One region of the Pseudomonas sp. Y3 TE3536 genome, then DNA from elsewhere that is predicted to be linked to it. Evidence: predicted binding sites of a transcription regulator. Region 1 holds the regulator's gene; each other region holds the start of a gene.

Region 1 (7,342 bases):
CGCCGACCTCAACGCCGGCCTGATCGACCAGGCCCAGGCCAAGGCCCGCCGCTCCGAGGTCGCGCAGGAGGCCGAGTTCTATGGCTCGATGGACGGTGCCAGCAAGTTCGTGCGCGGCGACGCCATCGCCGGCCTGCTGATCCTGTTCATCAACCTCATCGGCGGCATGCTCATCGGCATGCTCCAGCACGGCATGCCGTTCAGCGAAGCCGGCAAGGTGTACGCCTTGTTGACCATCGGTGACGGTTTGGTGGCGCAATTGCCATCACTGCTGCTGTCCACTGCTGCGGCCATCATGGTCACCCGGGCTTCGGGCTCGGAAGACATGGGCAAGTTGATCAACCGGCAGATGTTCGACTCTCCCAAGGCCTTGGCGGTCTCTGGTGCGCTGATGATCATCATGGGCCTGGTGCCGGGCATGCCGCATGTGGCCTTCCTCAGCCTTGGCCTGATGGCCGGTGGCGGCGCTTATCTGGTGTGGAAGAAACAGCAGCAGGTGAAGGTCAAGGCCCAGGAAGAGGCGCAGCGCCAGCAGGACCTGCTGCCCTCGCCACAGCGTGCGCTGGAAACCAAGGAGCTGGGCTGGGACGATGTCACCCCGATCGACATGATCGGCCTTGAGGTCGGTTACCGCTTGATCCCGCTGGTCGACCGCAACCAGGGCGGCCAGTTGCTGGCGCGGATCAAGGGCGTGCGCAAGAAGCTGTCCCAAGACCTGGGTTTCCTTATGCCCACCGTGCACATTCGCGACAACCTCGACCTGCAGCCCAGCGCCTACCGCCTCACGTTGATGGGGGTGATCCTGGCTGAAGCGGAGATTTACCCGGACCGCGAACTGGCGATCAACCCAGGCCAGGTATTTGGCACCCTCAACGGCATTGCCGCACGCGACCCGGCCTTTGGCCTGGAGGCGGTGTGGATTGACGTTGGCCAGCGCTCCCAGGCGCAGTCGCTGGGCTATACCGTGGTCGATGCCAGTACGGTGGTGGCCACGCACCTCAACCAGATCCTGCAAAAGCACTGTCACGAGCTGATCGGCCATGAGGAAGTGCAGCAATTGCTGCAAGTGTTGTCCAAGGCTTCGCCTAAACTGGCAGAAGAATTGGTGCCGGGTGTCATTTCCTTGTCGGGGCTGCTGAAGGTCCTGCAGGCATTGCTGTCCGAGCAAGTGCCGGTGCGCGATATCCGCAGCATCGCCGAGGCCATCGCCAACAACGCGGGCAAGAGTCAAGATACCGCCGCGCTGGTGGCCGTGGTGCGCGTCGGATTGTGTCGCGCCATCGTGCAAAGCATTGTCGGCGTTGAGTCTGAGCTGCCGGTGATCACCCTTGAACCGAGGTTGGAACAGATTTTGCTCAATAGTCTGCAAAGGGCCGGGCAGGGTCAGGAAGACGGTGTTCTTCTGGAACCGAGCATGGCCGAAAAGCTGCAGCGTTCGCTGATTGACGCGGCCCAGCGCCAAGAGATGCAAGGCCAGCCGGCCATTCTCCTGGTCGCCGGCCCGATCCGCGCCATGCTGTCGCGCTTCGGTCGCCTGGCTGTACCGAATTTGCATGTTCTGGCGTATCAGGAAATACCTGACAACAAGCAAGTCACCATCGTTGCCACCGTGGGCCCTAACGGCTGAGGTAGTGGATAATGCAAGTTAAGCGATTTTTCGCCGCCGATATGCGTCAGGCCATGAAGCTGGTCCGGGATGAGCTTGGCTCCGATGCCGCCATCATCGGTAACCGCCGCATCGCCGGTGGTGTCGAATTGACGGCCGCGCTGGACTACAAATTGTCCGCCCTGGCCCCGCGCGTACCCAACGCCGAGCTTGAAGAAGAGCTGCGCAAGACCCACACGCGCATTGCCACGGCCCAGGCCGAGCTGGACCAGCGCAGCGACACCAGCGACAACAACCGCCAATTGTTCGCCGGCCAGTCGCTGACGGCCTCCGAGCCGCTGGTCGAGCCCCACGTGGACGCCCCGGCACCTGCCGCCGCGCCGACCCCGGCGCCGGTTGACCCGCGCCTGTTCGATGCCATGCGCTCGGAGCTGTCGGGGCTGCGCGAGCTGCTGGAAGTGCAGCTCGGCTCGCTGGCCTGGAGCCAGCTGCAAGGCAGCAAGCCGCAGCAGGCCAACCTCTGGCGCCGCCTGCAACGCATCGGCCTGTCCGGCCCGATTGCCCGTGAACTGCTCGACCTCACGACTGAGATCGAAGAGCCACGCCAGGCCTGGCGCATGCTGCTGGCGCACCTGGCGCGGATGATCGAAATCCCCGAGGTAGAGCCGATTGAAGAGGGCGGTGTGATCGCCATGGTCGGCCCGGCCGGCATGGGCAAGACCACCACCCTGGCCAAGCTGGCTGCGCGCTACGTGCTCAAGTACGGCGCCCCGCAGTTGGCGCTGGTGAGCATGGACAGCTTCCGCATCGGTGCCCAGGAGCAGCTCAAGACCCTGGGGCGCATCCTCAATGTGCCGGTGACCTACGTCGACCCGGGCCAGTCCCTGGCCCAGGCGCTGGAACCGCTGCTGCGTAAACGCGTGGTGCTGATCGATACCGCTGGCCTGCAGGCCAGCGACCCGGCCCTGCGCATGCAGCTGGAAACCCTGGCCAGCCGTGGCATCGCCGCGAAGAATTACCTGGTGCTGGCAACCACCAGCCAGAAGCAGGTGCTGACCGCCGCCTACCACAGCTACAAGCGCTGTGGCCTGGCCGGCTGTATCCTGACCAAACTCGACGAAACGGCAAGCCTCGGCGACGTGCTGAGCCTTGCCATCAGTCATGAATTGCCGGTGGCCTACCTGACCGATGGGCCGCGCATTCCCGATGATTTGCACTTGCCCCGGGCGCACCAGCTGGTCACCCGTGCGGTCAATGTGCAGCAGCAGGACGAGCCCAGCGAAGAGGCCATGGCCGATATGTTCGCTGATCTCTATCACAACCCACGGCGAGCGGGTTGATGATGAAGTGTGTGCAACGTAGCTATGCCAAGGGGCACGCAGAATTGCCTCACGTGTGGCCTGAGTCCCAGCGAGACAAGGTAAAGAACAGACATGGGTAGCATGCATCCCGTACAGGTGATCGCCGTGACCGGTGGCAAAGGTGGCGTCGGCAAGACTAACGTTTCAGTGAACCTGTCTCTGGCGCTGGCCGAGCTTGGCCGCAGGGTCATGTTGCTGGACGCCGACCTGGGCCTGGCCAATGTCGACGTATTGCTAGGCCTGACCCCCAAACGCACCCTGGCCGACGTTATTGAAGGGCGCTGTGAGCTGCGCGATGTGATGCTGCAAGGCCCCGGCGGTGTGCGCATCGTACCGGCGGCCTCCGGCACCCAGAGCATGGTGCACCTGGCGCCGGCCCAGCACGCTGGCCTGATCCAGGCGTTCAGCGACGTCGGCGACAACCTCGACGTGCTGGTGATCGACACCGCTGCGGGTATCGGTGACTCGGTGGTCAGCTTCGTTCGCGCGGCCCAGGAAGTGCTGCTGGTGGTGTGCGACGAACCCACCTCGATCACCGACGCCTACGCACTGATCAAACTGCTCAACCGTGACTACGGCATGAACCGCTTCCGGGTGCTGGCCAACATGGCGCAGAGCCCGCAAGAAGGGCGCAACCTGTTCGCCAAGTTGACCAAGGTCACCGATCGCTTCCTAGACGTTGCCCTGCAGTATGTGGGCGCGGTGCCGTACGACGAGTGCGTGCGCAAGGCGGTGCAGAAGCAGCGCGCCGTGTACGAAGCGTTCCCGCGTTCCAAGTGTGCGTTGGCCTTCAAGGCCATTGCGCAGAAGGTCGACAGCTGGCCGTTGCCGGCCAACCCGCGCGGGCATCTGGAATTCTTCGTCGAGCGTCTGGTGCAGCCCACCAGCGCAGGACCGGTACTATGAATGCGAGCGGCTTCAAGATGTACAGCAGGGCGTCGAAAGACGCCCAGTACGAGCTGATCGAACGCTACGCCCCGCTGGTCAAGCGCATCGCCTATCACCTGTTGGCGCGGCTGCCGGCCAACGTCCAGGTCGAAGACCTGATCCAGGCCGGCATGATCGGCCTGCTGGAAGTGGCCAACAAGTATGACGCCAGCAAGGGCGCCAGCTTCGAGACCTACGCTGGCATCCGCATCCGCGGCGCCATGCTCGACGAGGTGCGCAAGGGCGATTGGGCACCGCGTTCGGTGCACCGCAATACCCGCATGGTCAGTGATGCAATGCGCGCCGTTGAAGCAAGAACCGGTCGCGACGCTAAAGATCACGAGGTTGCTGCCGAACTCCAATTGAGTCTCGATGATTACTACGGGATTTTGAACGATACCCTGGGCAGCCGGCTGTTCAGCTTCGACGACCTGTTGCAGGACGGCGAGCATGAAGGCCTGCACGAAGACGGCGCCAGTGGCCAGGTCGAACCGGCGCGGGGCCTTGAAGACGAGCGCTTCCAGGCTGCCCTGACCGATGCGATCGCCAACCTGCCAGAGCGCGAGCGGCTGGTGCTGGCGCTGTACTACGACGAAGAGCTGAACCTCAAGGAAATCGGTGAGGTGCTGGGCGTCAGCGAGTCGCGGGTAAGCCAGTTGCACAGCCAGTGCGCCGCACGTTTGCGCAGCCGTCTGGGTGAGTGGCGGGCGCGCTGAGCGCCAGCCGTTGCACTGAAGACGCTGCAGCCGTTTCACGTTGTGCCGAATTGAATGAATGCGTGCTCGGGGGCCGAGCGCGTTTGAGACTGCTTGGAGGTCTAATTGGACAAGAACATGAAAATCCTCATCGTTGACGACTTTTCGACGATGCGGCGGATCATCAAGAACCTGCTGCGTGATCTGGGCTTCACCAACACCGACGAAGCTGACGACGGCACCACTGCGTTGCCGATGCTGGAAAACGGCCACTACGACTTCCTGGTGACCGACTGGAACATGCCGGGCATGTCCGGTATCGACCTGCTGCGCAAAGTCCGCGCCAGCGAAAAGCTTAAAACCATGCCGGTACTGATGGTGACGGCCGAAGCCAAGCGCGACCAGATCATCGAAGCGGCCCAGGCCGGCGTCAATGGTTACGTGGTCAAGCCGTTCACCGCTCAGGTGCTCAAAGAAAAGATCGAGAAGATCTTCGAACGCGTCAACGGCTGAGTCACGTCAGGGGGCGCGCCATGGATTCATCACAAACGTCTTTGGGGGAGTTCGAATCGACCCTGAAGAAGCATGCCCAGGAGCTGGTCGAGAGCCTGGAGCGCGGGCGCTTCGGCGAGGCGGTGCAGCTGATTCATCAGCTGAACCAGACCCGCGACCGCGGCCTGTATCAGGAAGTCGGCAAGCTGACCCGTGAGCTGCACAGTGCGATCGTCAGTTTCCAGATCGACCCGCACATGCCGCAGGCCGAGGAGGTCTCGCAGATCACCGACGCCACCGAGCGCCTGTCCTATGTGGTCAAGCTGACCGAGGGTGCCGCTAACCGCACCATGGACCTGGTCGAGGAAAGCACGCCGGTGCTCAACGACCTGGCGGGTGAGGCCAAGGCCCTGAGCGTGGACTGGCAGCGCTTCATGCGCCGCGAAGTGGCCGCGCCGGAATTCCGTGACCTGGTCAAACGCGTCGACAGTTTCCTGACGCACAGCGCTGAAGGTAACCGCAAGGTCTCAGGCCACCTCAACGACATTCTGCTGGCTCAGGACTATCAAGACCTGACCGGGCAGGTGATCAAGCGGGTCACCGCGCTGGTCACCGAGGTGGAAAGCAACCTGCTCAAGCTCGTGCTGATGGCCAGTCAAGTCGACCGTTTTGCCGGTATCGAACATGACCACCAGCAGCTGCGTGCTGAAAAAGATCAAGAAAAACATCCGACTCGGGGTGAAGGTCCGCAGATTCATGCCGATAAGCGTGAAGACGTCGTGTCCGGTCAGGACGATGTCGATGATCTGCTGTCCAGTCTGGGTTTTTAAGGAGCACGTTTAATGAGCTTCGGCGCCGATGAAGAAATCCTTCAGGATTTCCTGGTAGAAGCCGGCGAAATTCTTGAGCAACTGTCCGAGCAACTGGTCGAGCTGGAAAGCCGACCGGATGATGCCGACCTGCTCAATGCCATTTTTCGCGGTTTCCACACTGTAAAAGGGGGCGCCGGCTTCCTCCAGCTCAACGAGCTGGTGGAGTGCTGCCATATCGCCGAGAACGTGTTCGACATCCTGCGCAAAGGTGAGCGCCGGGTCGACGCCGAATTGATGGACGTGGTGCTGGAGGCGCTGGACACGGTCAACAGCATGTTTGGCCAGGTCCGCGAGCGCAGCGAGGTCATCCCCGCTACCCCAGAACTGCTGGCGGCGTTGTCGCGCCTGGCCGAGCCTGCTGCTGCCGACGCAGTCGCAGCGCCTGCGGCTGCAGCCGAGCCGGTCGCCGCGGCGCCTGCCGAAGAGCCAGACATCACCGACAGCGAATTCGAGCAGCTGCTCGACTCGCTCGACGCGGTCAAGGCCCAGGCCGCTGCCGATGAGCAGATGCAAGGCGAAACCGTCAGCAGCGCCGGTGACGAAATCACCGACGCCGAATTCGAATCGTTGCTCGACCAGTTGCATGGCAAAGGCCAGTTCAGCGCGGAAGTCGCCGCTGAGCCTGTGGCCAGCGCTGCGGCCCCGGTCAGCGATGAAATCACCGATGAAGAGTTCGAGTCGCTGCTCGATCAGTTGCACGGCAAGGGCACCTTCCAGGCCGATGCCTTGCCGGCCGCCAATGCGCCAGCAGCGGCAGCGCCGCAAAGCGTTGCAGCGGCCAGCCCAACGAGTGACGAGATCAGCGAGCACGAGTTCGAAGCCTTGCTTGATGAGTTGCACGGCAAGGGCAAGTTCTCGGGTGACGCGGTCGCGGTCGAAGCGCCTGTCGCCGCCAAGGTCGAGAGCAAGCCGGTGGCCAAACCGGCACCTGCTCCAGCCGCCGCCCCAGCAGCTGCCAGCAAGCCCGCACCTGCGCCTCGCGCGCCGGCCCCAGCGGCAGAAAAACATGCGGTCAGCGAGGCGGAAACCACCGTGCGCGTCGACACTGCGCGCCTGGACGAGATCATGAACATGGTCGGCGAACTGGTGCTGGTGCGTAACCGCCTGGTGCGCCTGGGCTTGAACAGCGGTGACGAGGCCATGTCCAAGGCCGTGTCGAACCTCGACGTGGTCACCGCCGACCTGCAGACCGCGGTCATGAAGACCCGCATGCAGCCGATCAAGAAAGTCTTCGGCCGCTTCCCGCGCCTGGTTCGCGACCTGGCCCGCCAGCTCAAGAAAGAGATCAACCTGGAGCTGGTCGGTGAAGAAACCGACCTCGACAAGAACCTGGTCGAGGCCCTGGCCGACCCGTTGGTGCACTTGGTGCGCAACGCCGTCGACCATGGC
Region 2 (7,342 bases), 1.1 Mb from region 1:
AGCAAGCGCAGCAGAAACCCGCCGAACAAGGTCAGCAACATGGCCTGCTCCGCTGGCAACTGGAAGTGCACACACCCCAGATAGAACCACGCCGCCGCGAACGACACACTGGCATACAGCTCGCGACGGAACACCAGCGGGATGTCGTTACAGAAGATATCGCGCAAGATCCCCCCAAACACCCCGGTGATCACGCCGCTGATCGACGCCACCAGCATGCCCTGCCCCATCTCCAGCGCCGTCATGCAACCGATCAAGGTAAAGGCCACCAACCCCAGGGCGTCTAGCACCAGGAACATCGAGCGCAAGCGGCGCATCATGGGGGCGATGAAAATCGTCAGCAGTGCCGCGCAACTGGTCAGCACCAGGTACTCAGGGTGCTTGACCCAGGTCAGCGGGTAATGCCCGAGCAGCACGTCGCGCACCGAGCCGCCACCCAGGGCCGTGACACAGGCAATCAGCACCACGCCGAACCAGTCCATGCCGCGGCGGCCGGCAGACAACGCGCCGGTCATGGCTTCAGCGGTGATGGCAATGAGGTAGAGCATCAACAACATGGTGCGAGTCCGTGCGAGAAAGGCGCGCAGTCTAACCAGTTGCCCAGGGCACCAAAAGAGGGCACAGACACAATATCTGCGCCCTCACGCTTCACACCTTGATGAAGTGCTCGCGGTAATGGCGCAGTTCGGCAATCGACTCGCGGATATCGTCCAGCGCCAGGTGGGTGCCGCCCTTCTTGAAACTGTCGCGCACATTCGGCGCCCAGCGTGCGGCCAGCTCTTTAAGGGTCGAGACGTCGAGGTTGCGGTAGTGGAAGTAGTTTTCCAGGTTGCGCATGTGGCGATACAGGAACCGGCGGTCCTGGCAGATGCTGTTGCCGCAGATCGGCGACTTGCCCTTGGGCACCCATTGCTCGAGGAAGGCGATGGTCTGGGCCTCGGCCTCGGCCATGCTGACCTTGCTCTCGCGCACGCGCTGGGTCAGGCCCGAGCCGCCGTGGGTACGGGTATTCCATTCGTCCATGCGCGCCAGCACTTCGTCACTGTGGTGAATGGCGATCACCGGGCCTTCGGCCAGGGTGTTCAGATCGCTGTCGGTGACAATCGTGGCCATCTCGATGATGACGTCGCTGTCCGGATCCAGGCCGGTCATTTCCAGGTCGATCCAGATCAGGTTCTGTGGGTTTTGCATGCAGGGGCTCCTCGTATAGGCCGTCATAGTAGCCTAGCGAGTGCGGCGGGCGCATGTGCGGCGCGTGGTGCAAAGGTAAGCAGAATGGTCGAGCGCCCGGCGTGCTAAACTGCCTGCCGTTTTCAATCTGTCCCAGCACGGAATCTTCATGGCCAAACGCCAGCTCAATCGTCGCCAAAACTGGCGTATCGAAAAAATCCAGAACGAGCGCGCCGCTCGCGCCGCCAAACGCGAGCAGCACACGCTGCAAGAGCTGGAAGGCGGCGACCTGGGGCCAGAGCAACTGGGCCTGGTGATCGCGCACTTTGGCGTGCAGGTCGAGGTCGAAGCCCAGGACGGCGACGTAGCTGGGCAGATCTTCCGCTGCCACCTGCGGGCCAACCTGCCTGCGCTGGTCACCGGCGACCGCGTGGTCTGGCGGGCGGGCAACCAGGGCATCGGCGTTATCGTCGCGCAGATGCCGCGCAGCACCGAGCTGTGCCGGCCAAACAACCACGGCCAGCTCAAGCCGGTGGCGGCCAACGTCGACCTGATCGTGATCGTCTTCGCGCCAGCCCCCGAGCCCCACCCGAACCTGATCGACCGCTACTTGGTAGCCGCCGAACACGCCGGCATCCGCCCGTTGCTGCTGCTGAACAAGGCCGACCTGATCAACGACGAGAACGCCCCGGCGTTGCAGGCGCTACTCGAGGTCTACCGCGACCTCGGCTACCCGCTGCTGGAGGTTTCGGCCCACCAGGGTGACGGCATGCAACGCCTGCAGCAGATGCTGGACGGGCACATCAGCGTGTTCGTCGGCCAATCGGGCGTGGGCAAGTCGTCGCTGGTCAACAGCCTGCTGCCGGCTGCCGACACCCGCGTCGGCGACCTGTCCGAATGGTCGGGCCAAGGCACGCACACCACCACCACCGCGCGCCTGTACCACTTCCCCAACGGCGGCGACCTGATCGACTCGCCGGGTATTCGCGAATTCGGCCTGGGCCATGTCAGCCGCGATGACGTGGAAGGGGGCTTCATCGAGTTCCGCGACCTGTTCGGCACCTGCCGCTTCCGCGACTGCAAGCATGACCGCGAGCCGGGCTGTGCGCTGCTCAAGGCACTGGAAGAAGGCCGGATCAAGCAGCAACGCATGAACAGCTACCGCTCGATCATCGCCAGCCTGCCGGAAGACAGCTACTAACCCGCCTGATTTGTAGGAAATATTACCGGAGCGCGTAAGACCGCTCCGGTTTTAGCGTCATCTATTGCCCCTTCTCCTGCTTTCGCTGATGGTCATGGCTTCTATCAGGGAGGGCAACCGCCATGCCGGTTCTTATCAGCTACCGCCACGAAGAGCGGCTCGACGCGTTCATCCTCAATGAGCGCCTGCTGCTCGAAGGCATCCCCACCCAGCTGGTGCAATACGACAGCGATGGTCAGACCCGCGATGACCTCTATGGCAGTTTCTGCCAGCAGATGAGCGATGCCACCCATTGGGTCGGCGTGTTGCCGGCCAGCGTCGGTGAACAATGGTGGACTGCCTGGCTGCTGGGGGCCGCGGCAATGGGCTGCCGCCGGGTGAGTTTCTATTGCAAAGAGCCAGGCACACTGCCTGAGTGCCTAGGCAGATGGCCGATCATGCGCGAGCGCCCGCACATCGACCTGTTCGTGCGTGCGTATCACGATGAACGCACGTTCGAGCGGGCCATGTCATTGCCGCCAGGGCGAGGGTTAGGGGCTGACCGGGATAATGCCGACTACTTTCATGCCGACCTCAAGGCCAAGATCCGCCGGGGGTTCTGAATGCATTGGGGCCGCATAGCGGCCCCAGTCACTTACTGCTCCTTGGCTTCGTCCATCTTCAACGTGCCATCCTCGAAGATGTTCAGCTTCTGGCGCAACTCCCGTGGCTGCATCGGTGCTTGCTCAGCACCCGGTACAGCAGGGGCCGAAGAAGCCCCCGGCGCGGCGCCGGCAGGCGGTGCTGGCTGGGCCGGCGGCGTTTCGGGCGCGGCCTGCTCACCTTCGATATCACGCTGGGCCTTCTTGGTCAGCACGATGATGTCGATACGCCGGTTGACCGGGTTGAACGGGTTCTTGCGGTCGAACAACGACGACGACGCATAACCCACCACCCGGGCCACTTGCCCATCCGGATAGCCACCGGCAACCAACGCACGCCGCGCCGCGTTTGCACGGTTGGCCGACAACTCCCAGTTGCCGAACTCACCCGTGCCGGCGAACGGCTTGGCATCGGTGTGGCCGCTGACGCTGATCTTGTTCGGCACCGCCTTGATGGTGTCAGCCATGGCCAGCAGGATGTCTTCGAAATACGGCTGCAAACGCGCACTGCCGAGGTCGAACATCGGCCGGTTCTCGGCATCCATGATCTGGATACGCAAACCGTCCTGGGTGATCTCGAACAGGATCTGGTCCTTGAACTTCTGCAGTTGCGGGTTTTCTTCGACCTTGTTCTGCAGTTCCTGCAACAACAGCTCAAGGCGCTCGCGCTCGACCTGTTCGGCCATGGTCTCGACCTGGTCCTTGTTCAGCTGAACCGTGGACTCCTGTGTCGGCTCGGTCTTCACCTCAGGGTTGATGGTCTTTTCCGGCGCCATCTCGGGCGAGCCGCCCAGGTCGATCACGTAGGGCGTGCCACTCTCGGAGAAGCCGATCGGGTCCTGGAAGTAACCGGCAATGGCGATTTTCTGCTCGGGGGTGGCTGTGGATAACAGCCACAGCACCAGGAAAAACGCCATCATCGCCGTGGCGAAGTCGGCAAAGGCGATTTTCCAGGCGCCGCCATGATGGCCGCCGCCGAAGCGCTTGACGCGCTTGATGATGATCGGCTGATTGTTTTCCATGACTCAGCGACCGCGAACCGCTTGTTCCAGCTCGGCAAAACTTGGGCGGTGTTTCGGGTAGAGCACCTTGCGCCCGAATTCCACAGCCAGGGACGGCGGCATGCCCGAGGCCGACGCGACCAGCGAGGCCTTGATCGACTCATAAAGGTTGAGCTCTTCCTTGGCATCGTGCTCCAGGCACTTGGCCAAGGGGCCGAAGAAGCCATAGGCCGCCAAGATACCGAAGAACGTACCGACCAACGCTGCACCGACGTGCATGCCGATAGCCGCCTGGTCGCCGTCGCCGAGCGAAGCCATGGTCACCACGATACCCAGTACCGCCGCAACGATACCGAAGCCGGGCATGCCGTCGGCAATGCCGGTCACCGCATGGGAGGGGTGTTCGAGCTCTTCCTTCATGCTCAGCAGCTCCATGTCGAACAAGCCTTCGAGCTCGTGCGGGGCCATGTTGCCGGTGGACATGATGCGCAAGTAGTCGCAGACGAACGCCGTCATGCGCTCATCCGCCAGCACGGTGGGGTACTTGGCGAAGATCGGGCTGGCTGCGGCGTCCTCGATATCACTCTCGATGGCCATCATGCCTTCACGACGGCTCTTGTTGAGGATCTCGTACACCAGGCCCAGCACTTCCAGGTAGAAGGCATGGGAGAAGCGCGAGCCGAACATCTTCATCGACTTCTTGATGACGTGCATGGTCATGTGGCCAGGGTTGGCCTGCAAGAATGCACCGAAGGCCGCACCGCCGATGATCAGTACTTCGAACGGCTGGATCAGCGCCGCAATCTTGCCGTGGGAGAGCACGTATCCGCCGAGCACGCTCGCGAATACGACGATGATGCCGATAATTTTAGCCATAGGTTCAAAGCACTTGCTGTCGTGGTCGGGGTATGAGACTGGGAGCTTTAAAACTCTTCTTCTACTTATCGGCAGAACTGCGCCAGACTATAGCCACTCAAAGCGAAAAGCCAGTTCGGACTGATGTCAAAATGCCAATTGAAACCAAGGTGCCCGCTCAGCCGCCGCGTACGTTAGAGGCTTGGGTAAAGCTGCTGGAGAGTGTCCGCATCCCCGTGCCGAAGCACAGTCACGACCGGGTAATCGCTGCCATCAATGACAGCCGCCGCTCGCTGCGCGACATCGCCGAACTGATGCAGGACAGCCCGGCATTGGTGCTTTCCGTGCTGCGTGAGGCCAATCACCCGACCAACGCCAGCCAGGCCGAGCCTGCCGAGAGCCTGGAAATCGCCCTTAACCGGCTGGGCCTTGCCCGCACCGAGCAGTTGCTCAAGCGCCTGCCCTCCGTGCCCGTCGAAGACATCCCGCCAGTGCTCAGCCAGTTCCAGCTGATCAGCCAGCACGCTTCGCAGCAGGCCAGCGGCCTGTTCGCCAGCCGCCTGGCACGGCTGTGGCAGGAAATTCACTGGGGCAGCCTGCTGTTCCTGTCACCCCTGTGGCCGCTGGCACTGGCCTACCCCAAGCTGCTCGACACCTGGGAGCTGCGGGTTATCCACAAGGGCGAGGACGCCGCCCAGGTAGAAGAAGAGCTGTTTGGCGTGCGCATCATGGCGCTGTGCCGGACCATGGCGGAGTACTGGCGCCTGCCGCAGTGGGTAACCCAGGGTTACCGCTTACTGCTGGAAGAACGCGAACAACTGGCCCAGGTGCTGAGCATCGCCCGCGACGAAGACCTGCTCAGCCAGCAACACCGCCTGGATGCCGAGCCGGGCCTGCGCCGCTGGTTCAACCAGCCGGCCAACACCGTGCTGCTGGCCAACAACCTTGCGCTGGCGGCGCAGGTGGGCTGGGACAACCCGCACTTGCTGCGCTGGCAGCTGCTGACTGCGCTCTACCTGCAAACCTCGCTGGAAGACGTGCAGCAGCAAGTGCACCAGCAGGCCGCGGCCAGCGCCCGCCGCCACGCCAGGCATGCCCTGTTCCACCCGGCTGAAGCACTGATCTGGCCCTGGCACCAGCGCCGCCCGCACCCGGACATGCTGGCCCCACCACCGCCCAATAGCGACGACCTGGCGCGCTGGCGCAAGCTGTGCCAGGACCTGTTGGCCCAGCCCAGCCCGTTCACCAATACCGTGCACCTGGCCACCCAGGCCCGCGAAGCCCTGCTGGCCTGCGGCATGCAACGCATCCTGCTGCTGAGCCTGGACAAGGCCAGCGACTACCTGCGCGTGCAGCAGGCCGCCGGCTTGCCCAAAGAGGCCGGAGCCCTGGCCCTGCAGGTGTCGCAAAACAAACTGCTGCAAAAGCTGATGGCCCAGGCCGGACAGTTGCGCATCACCCCGGAAAACCACAGCCAGTTCTCGGCCCTGCTGCCCGCCCCGCTGCGCGCCCTGTTCCGCAGCGAGCACGTGCTGCTGCGCTCGCTGGCGGTAAACGATCAGGTGCTGATGCTGATGGTGGCCGACCAGGGCTGCCGGCCATTGGCCGATATCAGCGTGCAAGCCTTTGGTAAAACCGCGCAATGCATCGAGCGCGCGCTGTCGGTGTTTGCCAACCGCAAGGGCTGAGCCTTGCGCTACAATCGCCCCTCTTTCCACACTGGAGACCGTGGATGACTGACTTTTCCGGCCTGCCCCTGGTGATCGAAGCCGCAGACCTGCTGCCGCGCCTGGATTCGCCACAGCTGATCCTGGTCGACCTGAGCAGCGCCAACCGCTATGTCAGCGGCCATATCCCCGGCGCACGCTTCGTCGAGGGCAAGCGCACCCAGCTGGGCCAGCCTCCTGCGCCCGGCCTGCTGCCGGCCTTGGGCGATCTGGAAAAACTGTTCAGCGAACTCGGCCACCGCGACGACGCCGTCTATGTGGTGTATGACGATGAAGGCGGCGGCTGGGCCGGGCGCTTCATCTGGTTGCTCGACGTGATCGGCCACAAGGCTTACCACTACCTCAATGGTGGTATCCAGGCCTGGCCGGCAGACACGCTGGTGACCGACGTACCGGCGCCGGCCAACACGCCCGTACGCTTGCACGTGCATGGCGAGCCAACCGCCACCCGCGAATACCTGCAAAGCCGCCTGGGCGCCGATGACCTGGTCATCTGGGACGCCCGCGGCCCGCAGGAATACAGCGGCGAAAAGGTTCTGGCGGCCAAAGGCGGTCATATCCCCGGCGCGATCAACTTCGAGTGGACCGCCGGCATGGACCTCAATGACCACCTGCGCATCCGCCAGGACATCGCCGACGTCCTCGAAAAGCTGGGCATCACCCCCGACAAGGAAGTGATCACCCACTGCCAGACCCACCGCCGCTCCGGTTTCACCTACCTGGTGGCCAAATCCCTCGGCTACCCAC
Region 3 (7,342 bases), 440 kb from region 1:
CTCCCACCGGGAGGCTTTGTAGCGCAGCGGTCAGTTCAACCCGTGGCGCTGTGCCAGCTCGATCAGGTCTACCAGCGACCGGGCGTTGAGCTTGAGCAGCAAACGGGACTTGTAGGTGCTGACAGTCTTGTTGCTGAGGAACATGCTGTCGGCAATTTCCTTGTTCGAGCGCCCGCGCGACAGCTGTTGCAAAACGGTCATCTCCCGGGCCGAGAGACGGTTGACCATGTCCGTCTCGCTGCCACCGCTGCCCCTGCCTCGCGAGGCATGCAAGGCCTGATTAGGGAAATAGCTGTAGCCTGACAACACCGCCTTGATGGCGCTAAGCAACTCGGTCAGCTCCTGCTGTTTGCACACATAACCCGCCGCCCCCGCCTGCATGCACCGCATCGAGAAGTTTCCAGGTACCTGGGAGGTCAGCACCAGCACCTTGCTGCCTGGGCTGAATGCCGCCATGCGGGCGATGACCTCAAGGCCATCGAGCTTGGGAATCCCGATATCCAGCACCACGATATCCGGTAGGTGCTCACGCGTCAGTTGCAAGGCGGCCACGCCGTTATCGGTTTCCGCAACGACGTCATACCCATGCCGCTCCATCAGCATGCGCACGGCCAGGCGTATGACCGGATGGTCATCCACGATAAGGACTTTATTCATGTGATATCCATTCATTCATTATTTTTGCTGTGGCACGCCACGATAACTGACAGAACGCTTAATGGCGCGACGATTTGTCAATGAAACTCATGAATAGACGAGCCCTACAACACTTACAGAAATTTCCTACACAAAACCTTGCAGCACGCTAATCGTGAGTGTTCATGTCTCGCAAGAAACGTAGCACTGACCCGATCGAGTGAACCAGTTGAAAACAAACTTCCGCGCGAAGAATAGGCCACTTTAAATGCGCGAAAAAAATCAGGCACCCGCCGTTGTGCCGACAATGCGCAGTCGGGAAACACTACAGCCTTTAGTTGAGCATAACAGTACGGTAATGATGAGCAAAACCGCAGGAGACAGCCATCATGCCCGACGTACAACCTGTCGCCCCGCTGACGATCATTGCTATCTTCGCGGGGATCATCGAAGCATCCGCCCTTGCAACACTGCCGTTTCTCAGCGAATCCAGCCAGAGTCTCTATACTTGGTTTCTGGTCGGCTTTCCGTTTTTCCTTACAGCCTTGTTCTTTCTAACGTTGAACTTCAATTACAAGTCGTTCTACAACCCTGCCCTAAAAAAAGTAACAACCGACAACCCAGAGGCTGAATCGCCTGAACCTGTGACCGTTATCTTTACTGGCCCCGATGCACAACAAAGGCTGGAACAGCATATCCTCGTGGCACTCGCACACGCGCCTGAATCAACACGCACGTGGCACTTCCTTAATCTGGACAAGCGTCAATGCGCACGCCTGTCTATCAGTGCGCTCCAGGAGGACGTCGTCAATCACAAGGCTTAAAGGCCATTGGCATAACGCACCAAAAAAAACCCCGGCCTGAGCCGGGGTTCGTGCAACGCTTGCCAGTACTTAGAGCAGCGAACGGCCCTTGTTGGCGGCAATGCGCATGCGCAGTGCATTGAGCTTGATGAAGCCCGCAGCGTCGGCCTGGTTGTAAGCGCCGCCGTCTTCTTCGAAGGTCGCGATGTTGGCATCGAACAGCGAGTCGTCCGACTTGCGGCCGACAACGGTGACATTGCCCTTGTACAGCTTCAGGCGTACCACGCCATTCACGTTGACCTGCGAAGCGTCGATCATCTGCTGCAGCATCACGCGCTCCGGGCTCCACCAGTAACCGGTGTAGATCAGGCTGGCATACTTCGGCATCAGCTCATCTTTCAGGTGAGCAACTTCGCGGTCCAGGGTGATCGACTCGATCGCACGGTGGGCGCGCAGCATGATGGTGCCGCCAGGGGTCTCGTAGCAGCCACGCGACTTCATGCCGACGTAACGGTTCTCGACGATGTCCAGACGGCCGATGCCGTTGGCACCACCGATGCGGTTCAGGTCAGCCAGGACGGTAGCCGGGGACTTCTCGACACCATCGATGGCAACGATGTCACCGTTGCGGTAGGTCAGCTCGATGTAGGTAGCCTGGTCCGGGGCGTTCTCCGGGGAGACGCTCCAGCGCCACATGTCTTCCTCGTGCTCGGTCCAGGTATCTTCCAGGACACCGCCTTCGTAGGAAATGTGCAGCAGGTTGGCGTCCATCGAGTACGGCGACTTCTTCTTGCCATGACGCTCGATCGGGATGCCGTGCTTCTCGGCGTAGTCCATCAGCTTCTCGCGGGACAGCAGGTCCCACTCACGCCATGGGGCGATGACCTTGACGCCCGGCTTGAGCGCGTAGGCACCCAGCTCGAAACGTACCTGGTCGTTGCCTTTGCCGGTCGCGCCGTGGGAAATGGCGTCGGCGCCGGTTTCGTTGGCGATTTCGATCAGGCGCTTGGCGATCAGCGGACGGGCGATGGAGGTACCCAGCAGGTACTCGCCTTCGTAGACGGTGTTGGCGCGGAACATCGGGAACACGAAGTCACGCACGAATTCTTCGCGCAGGTCGTCGATGTAGATCTCTTTCACACCCATTGCCTGTGCCTTGGCACGGGCCGGCTCGACCTCCTCGCCCTGACCCAGGTCAGCGGTGAAGGTCACCACTTCGCAGTTGTAGGTATCCTGCAGCCACTTGAGAATCACCGAAGTATCAAGGCCGCCGGAATACGCCAGTACGACCTTATTTACGTCCGCCATGCCATCACTCCACGGGGTTGTACGGAAAGGGGTCGATTCTAACGGCGTTATGGAAAAATTTACAGTGGGGCGACAGCTTCTGACGACAAAGCGACAGTAATTGTCGAGGGCGCGACGTTGCCTGAATGGATGCTTGGGAGGTATTGCGGTCTGGGCATGCGGGGGCATGGTTTGAGAGGTGTAGCGCCTGTCAGATCGAGCGCCGCCCGCGCGGCGCTTCGCAGCACAAGGCTGCTCCTACAGTTGTTTCGGGCCAATTTTTCCTGTGGCATGGGCGCGCGGCCCTCTTTGCGCCTACCTCATTATCGAGTCGGACCAACAAGGCGGTCGCGCGCCGCCTTCACAGGCGTGACTGGCCCGAAACAACTGTAGGAGCAGCCTTGTGCTGCGAAGCGCCGCGCGGGCGGCGCTCGATCTCACAGGCGCTGAAAATGTTGTGGCGAACCCCCAATGGCCCCGAAGCAATCACCTGCCATGCCCCCACGACCTCAGGGTAGCTTCGCCCCCGGCGCCACGGCAGCCGGGCTAGCTGGCGCCGGAGCAGCAGCTGGCACTGTTTGCTCAACCGGCTTCTCCACCGGTTTCTCAACCTCCGCAACCCGGTCCAGCTCTATACTCACCCGCCGATTGCGGGCCCGGTTAGCGGCATTGTTGTTCTTCGCCAATGGGTAGCGCTCGCCATGGAAGCGCACGGTGATTTGCGCTTCGGGCACGCCATGGGCCTTGAAGTAGTCCGCCACTGCCACTGCCCTGCGGCGCGACAGGTCACGGTTGGTCAGGCGGTTTCCGCTGTTGTCGGAGTGCCCGTCGAGCTCGATGTGGTTAACCGTCGGGTCGGCCTTCATGTAATCCAGCACAACGTCCAGCCGGGCTCGAGCCGAATCGTCCAGATCGATGCCGCCCCCCGGGAAGCCCACCTGCGTCTGCCTCACCTGGTCGTAATTCATCGGCAGCAACTTGCTGGCACAGGCCTGGTAGTCGCTATAGGCCTTGGCGAAACTCACCGGCAGTACCCGCACCTCCATTGCCCGCCCCGCCTCGCCGGTGTAGTTGCGCACCACCGTGCTGCGGCCATCGAGCAAACCATTGATCAGTCGGCCGGCCTGCCCCTGGGACGAGCTGAACAGCACGCCGCTACGCGCCATCCGCACCACACCCAGGTTGATATCACCACGCCCCGGCTGCCAAGGCGCCGCTGCGGCCAGCAACGTGGCAGACCCAGCCCCCAGCGCGTTAGTGTGCGAACGCAGCTGGAACACCGGCAGCTCACCGGCCCGGCGCACGAATTCGCCACTGCCAAAACCGTCGATCGGCTGGATCAGGCGGCACTCGAACTGGTCGCCCTCGACTTGCCAGGCAATGTTCTCCATGCGCGTCTGGAAAGTCAGTGCACCGGCCGGCAGGCTGGCGAACAGGGTCAACAGGGCTAGGTAACGCTGGCGCACGGGCGGCTCCACAAATTCTGACGGCTTACCTGCAGGGTATCGGACGCCACCCGAAAAACTTGATAGCCGTGCTCGGCCCAGGGTTTTCCGGTAGCATTGGGCCTTGAGTTCGACCCGCCTGGAATCCCCAATGTCCGATCGCCTGACCCTCCTGCGTCCCGACGACTGGCACATCCATCTGCGCGATGGTGCCGTCCTGCCCCATACCGTTGGCGATGTGGCGCGTACCTTCGCCCGTGCCATCATCATGCCCAACCTCGTACCGCCGGTGCGCAATGCCGTCGAAGCTGGCGCCTACCGTGAGCGCATCCTTGCCGCGCGCCCGGCCGGCAGCCGCTTCGAACCGCTGATGGTGCTTTACCTCACCGACCGCACCAGCCCCGAGGACATCCGCGCGGCCAAGGCCAGCGGTATCGTGTACGCCGCCAAACTGTACCCGGCCGGCGCCACGACTAACTCCGATTCAGGCGTGACCAGCATCGACAACATCTTCCCCGCTATCGAAGCGCTGGCCGACGTTGGTATGCCGCTGCTGGTGCACGGTGAAGTGACCCGCAGCGAGATCGACGTGTTCGATCGCGAGAAGCGCTTCATCGACGAGCACATGCGCCGTGTGGTCGAACGCTTCCCAACGCTCAAAGTGGTGTTCGAACACATCACCACCAGCGATGCCGCGCAGTTCGTCACCGAGGCCTCGGCCAACGTCGGTGCCACCATTACTGCCCAGCACCTGCTGTACAACCGCAACCACATGCTGGTTGGCGGCATCCGCCCGCACTTCTATTGCCTGCCGATCCTCAAGCGCAACACCCACCAGGTGGCGCTGCTGGATGCTGCCACCAGTGGCAGCCCGAAGTTCTTCCTCGGCACCGACTCGGCCCCTCACGCCCGTCACGCCAAGGAAGCGGCCTGCGGTTGCGCCGGCTGCTACACCGCGTACGCGGCCATCGAGATGTACGCCGAAGCGTTCGAGCAGCGTAACGCGCTGGACAAACTCGAAGGCTTTGCAAGCTTGCACGGCCCGGCCTTCTATGGCCTGCCGGCGAACACCGACACCATCACCCTGGTCCGCGAAGAGTGGACTGCCCCTGAAAGCCTGCCGTTTGGCGAGCAGACCGTGGTACCGCTGCGTGCCGGCGAGAAGCTGCGCTGGCGCCTGCTGGAGGAAAACGCGTGAGCGAAGACCTCTACGAAGACGATCAGGACGGCCAGGCCGGCAGCGGCTCGCGCCACCCGATGGCTGAGCGCTTCCGTGGCTACCTGCCAGTGGTGGTGGATGTCGAGACCGGCGGTTTCAACAGCGCCACCGATGCCTTGCTGGAAATTGCCGCCGTCACCATCGGCATGGACGAGAAAGGCTTCCTGTTCCCCGAACACACCTACTTCCACCGGGTAGAGCCGTTCGAGGGGGCTAATATCGAGGCTGCCGCACTGGAGTTCACCGGCATCAAGCTGGACCACCCGCTGCGCATGGCAGTGAGTGAAGAAAGCGCGCTGACCGATATCTTCCGCGGCGTGCGCAAGGCGCTCAAGGCCAACGGCTGCAAGCGCGCAATCCTGGTCGGCCACAACAGCAGCTTCGACCTGGGCTTCCTCAATGCCGCGGTCAACCGCAACGACCTCAAGCGCAACCCCTTCCACCCGTTCTCCAGCTTCGACACCGCCACCCTGGCGGGCCTGGCGTATGGCCAGACCGTGCTGGCGCGGGCCTGCCAGAGTGCTGACATCGACTTTGACGGGCGTGAGGCGCATTCGGCGCGTTACGACACCGAGAAGACGGCCGAGCTGTTCTGCGGCATCGTCAACCGCTGGAAAGAAATGGGCGGCTGGCGCGATTTCAACGACTGAGTGGAGATATTGGGGCCGCTTTGCGGCCCATCGCGACACAAGGCCGCTCCTACAGACAGATGCTGTACCTGTAGGAGCGGCCTCGCGTCGCGATAGGAGCGCGAAGCGGTCCCAAATGCAGGCACAAAAAAACCGGCCACCAGGGCCGGTTTTTTTATGCGCTTGGCAATTACAGCTTGCCAGCGTTCTCGCTCAGGTATGCAGCAACGCCTTCTGGCGAAGCGTTCATGCCTTTGTCGCCTTTCTTCCAGTTGGCAGGGCAGACTTCGCCGTGCTCTTCGTGGAATTGCAGGGCGTCAACCAGACGCAGCAGCTCGTCCATGTTACGGCCCAGTGGCAGGTCGTTGATGATCTGCGAACGGACAACACCGTTGGTGTCGATCAGGAAGGCACCACGGAAGGCCACGCCACCTTCGGACTCGACGTCGTAGGCTTTGCAGATTTCGTGGGTCATGTCGGCAGCCAGGGTGTACTTCACCTGGCCGATACCGCCGTTGTTGACCGGGGTGTTACGCCAGGCGTTGTGGGTGAAGTGCGAGTCGATCGAAACGCCGATCACTTCAACGTTGCGAGCCTGGAAGTCTGGGATGCGGTTGTCCAGGGCGATCAGCTCGGACGGGCAGACGAAGGTGAAGTCCAGCGGGTAGAAGAACACCAGGCCGTACTTGCCCTTGATGGCCGAGGCCAGGTTGAAGCTGTCGACGATTTCGCCAGTGCCCAGTACAGCGGGAACGGTGAAGTCGGGGGCTTGTTTACCAACGAGTACGCTCATTGTTATCTCCTGATGAGGGTGAAAAACCGTTTGCCGGGCCAGACGGGCTTGCCCGACATCCAACAAAGGCCGACCATCATACACGGCTTCTCATGACAGACCGAATCCAACCGCCGGTCGCTCAAGCACGCCCCTCTCAGAAAGTCTTTTGACAAGCATTCTCATTACCATTAAGCTCCAGACCATCTCAACCAGCGATGGTCCGACTTTATGTATGTGTGTCTTTGTGTCGGCGTGACCGACGGACAGATCCGCGATGCGATCTATGACGGATGCTGCAGCTACAAGGAAGTTCGAGCCGCGACCAACGTCGCCAGCCAATGCGGTAAATGTGCCTGCCTTGCCAAGCAAGTGGTCCGCGAGACCTTGACCGATCTTCAGGTCAGCCAGGCTGCCCTGCCCTATCCGGTAGAATTTACTGCCGCTTGAAACCCCCTATTTTGAAGAACCGGACCTAGCGTCCGGTTTTTTTATGCCCGCAATTCAATAACTTAGCACTCCAACGCGCTTCACAAACATTCTTATTCCTA

What was found. Region 1 encodes FliA, which starts transcription of late flagellar genes. Its sites were predicted from a motif close to CTAAAGTTTNNNNNNNNNNNGCCGNTAA; they were not measured.
Region 2: the regulator FliA is predicted to act here: its motif matches at 4,955-4,982, upstream of motA (flagellar motor stator protein MotA).
Region 3: the regulator FliA is predicted to act here: its motif matches at 4,229-4,256, upstream of AB7M33_RS14645 (flagellar protein MotY).

Annotation. Positions count from the first base shown of each region.
Region 1 covers NZ_JBRJHU010000001.1:3,672,194-3,679,535, forward strand. Annotated here, with positions in the region: gene flhA (flagellar biosynthesis protein FlhA) at 1-1,627, shown strand, start outside; gene flhF (flagellar biosynthesis protein FlhF) at 1,639-2,946, shown strand; gene fleN (flagellar synthesis regulator FleN) at 3,040-3,873, shown strand; gene fliA (RNA polymerase sigma factor FliA) at 3,870-4,610, shown strand; gene AB7M33_RS16615 (chemotaxis response regulator CheY) at 4,728-5,102, shown strand; gene AB7M33_RS16620 (protein phosphatase CheZ) at 5,123-5,911, shown strand; gene AB7M33_RS16625 (chemotaxis protein CheA) at 5,924-7,342, shown strand, end outside.
Region 2 covers NZ_JBRJHU010000001.1:2,553,514-2,560,855, reverse strand. Annotated here, with positions in the region: gene AB7M33_RS11510 (trimeric intracellular cation channel family protein) at 1-557, opposite strand, end outside; gene orn (oligoribonuclease) at 649-1,191, opposite strand; gene rsgA (small ribosomal subunit biogenesis GTPase RsgA) at 1,340-2,371, shown strand; gene AB7M33_RS11495 (molecular chaperone Tir) at 2,494-2,973, shown strand; gene motB (flagellar motor protein MotB) at 3,006-4,034, opposite strand; gene motA (flagellar motor stator protein MotA) at 4,038-4,889, opposite strand; gene AB7M33_RS11480 (HDOD domain-containing protein) at 5,021-6,556, shown strand; gene AB7M33_RS11475 (rhodanese-like domain-containing protein) at 6,601-7,342, shown strand, end outside.
Region 3 covers NZ_JBRJHU010000001.1:3,232,194-3,239,535, reverse strand. Annotated here, with positions in the region: gene AB7M33_RS14660 (response regulator transcription factor) at 31-657, opposite strand; gene AB7M33_RS14655 (hypothetical protein) at 1,026-1,460, shown strand; gene AB7M33_RS14650 (argininosuccinate synthase) at 1,530-2,747, opposite strand; gene AB7M33_RS14645 (flagellar protein MotY) at 3,236-4,192, opposite strand; gene pyrC (dihydroorotase) at 4,323-5,369, shown strand; gene rnt (ribonuclease T) at 5,429-6,040, shown strand; gene AB7M33_RS14630 (peroxiredoxin) at 6,210-6,812, opposite strand; gene AB7M33_RS14625 (bacterioferritin-associated ferredoxin) at 7,023-7,241, shown strand.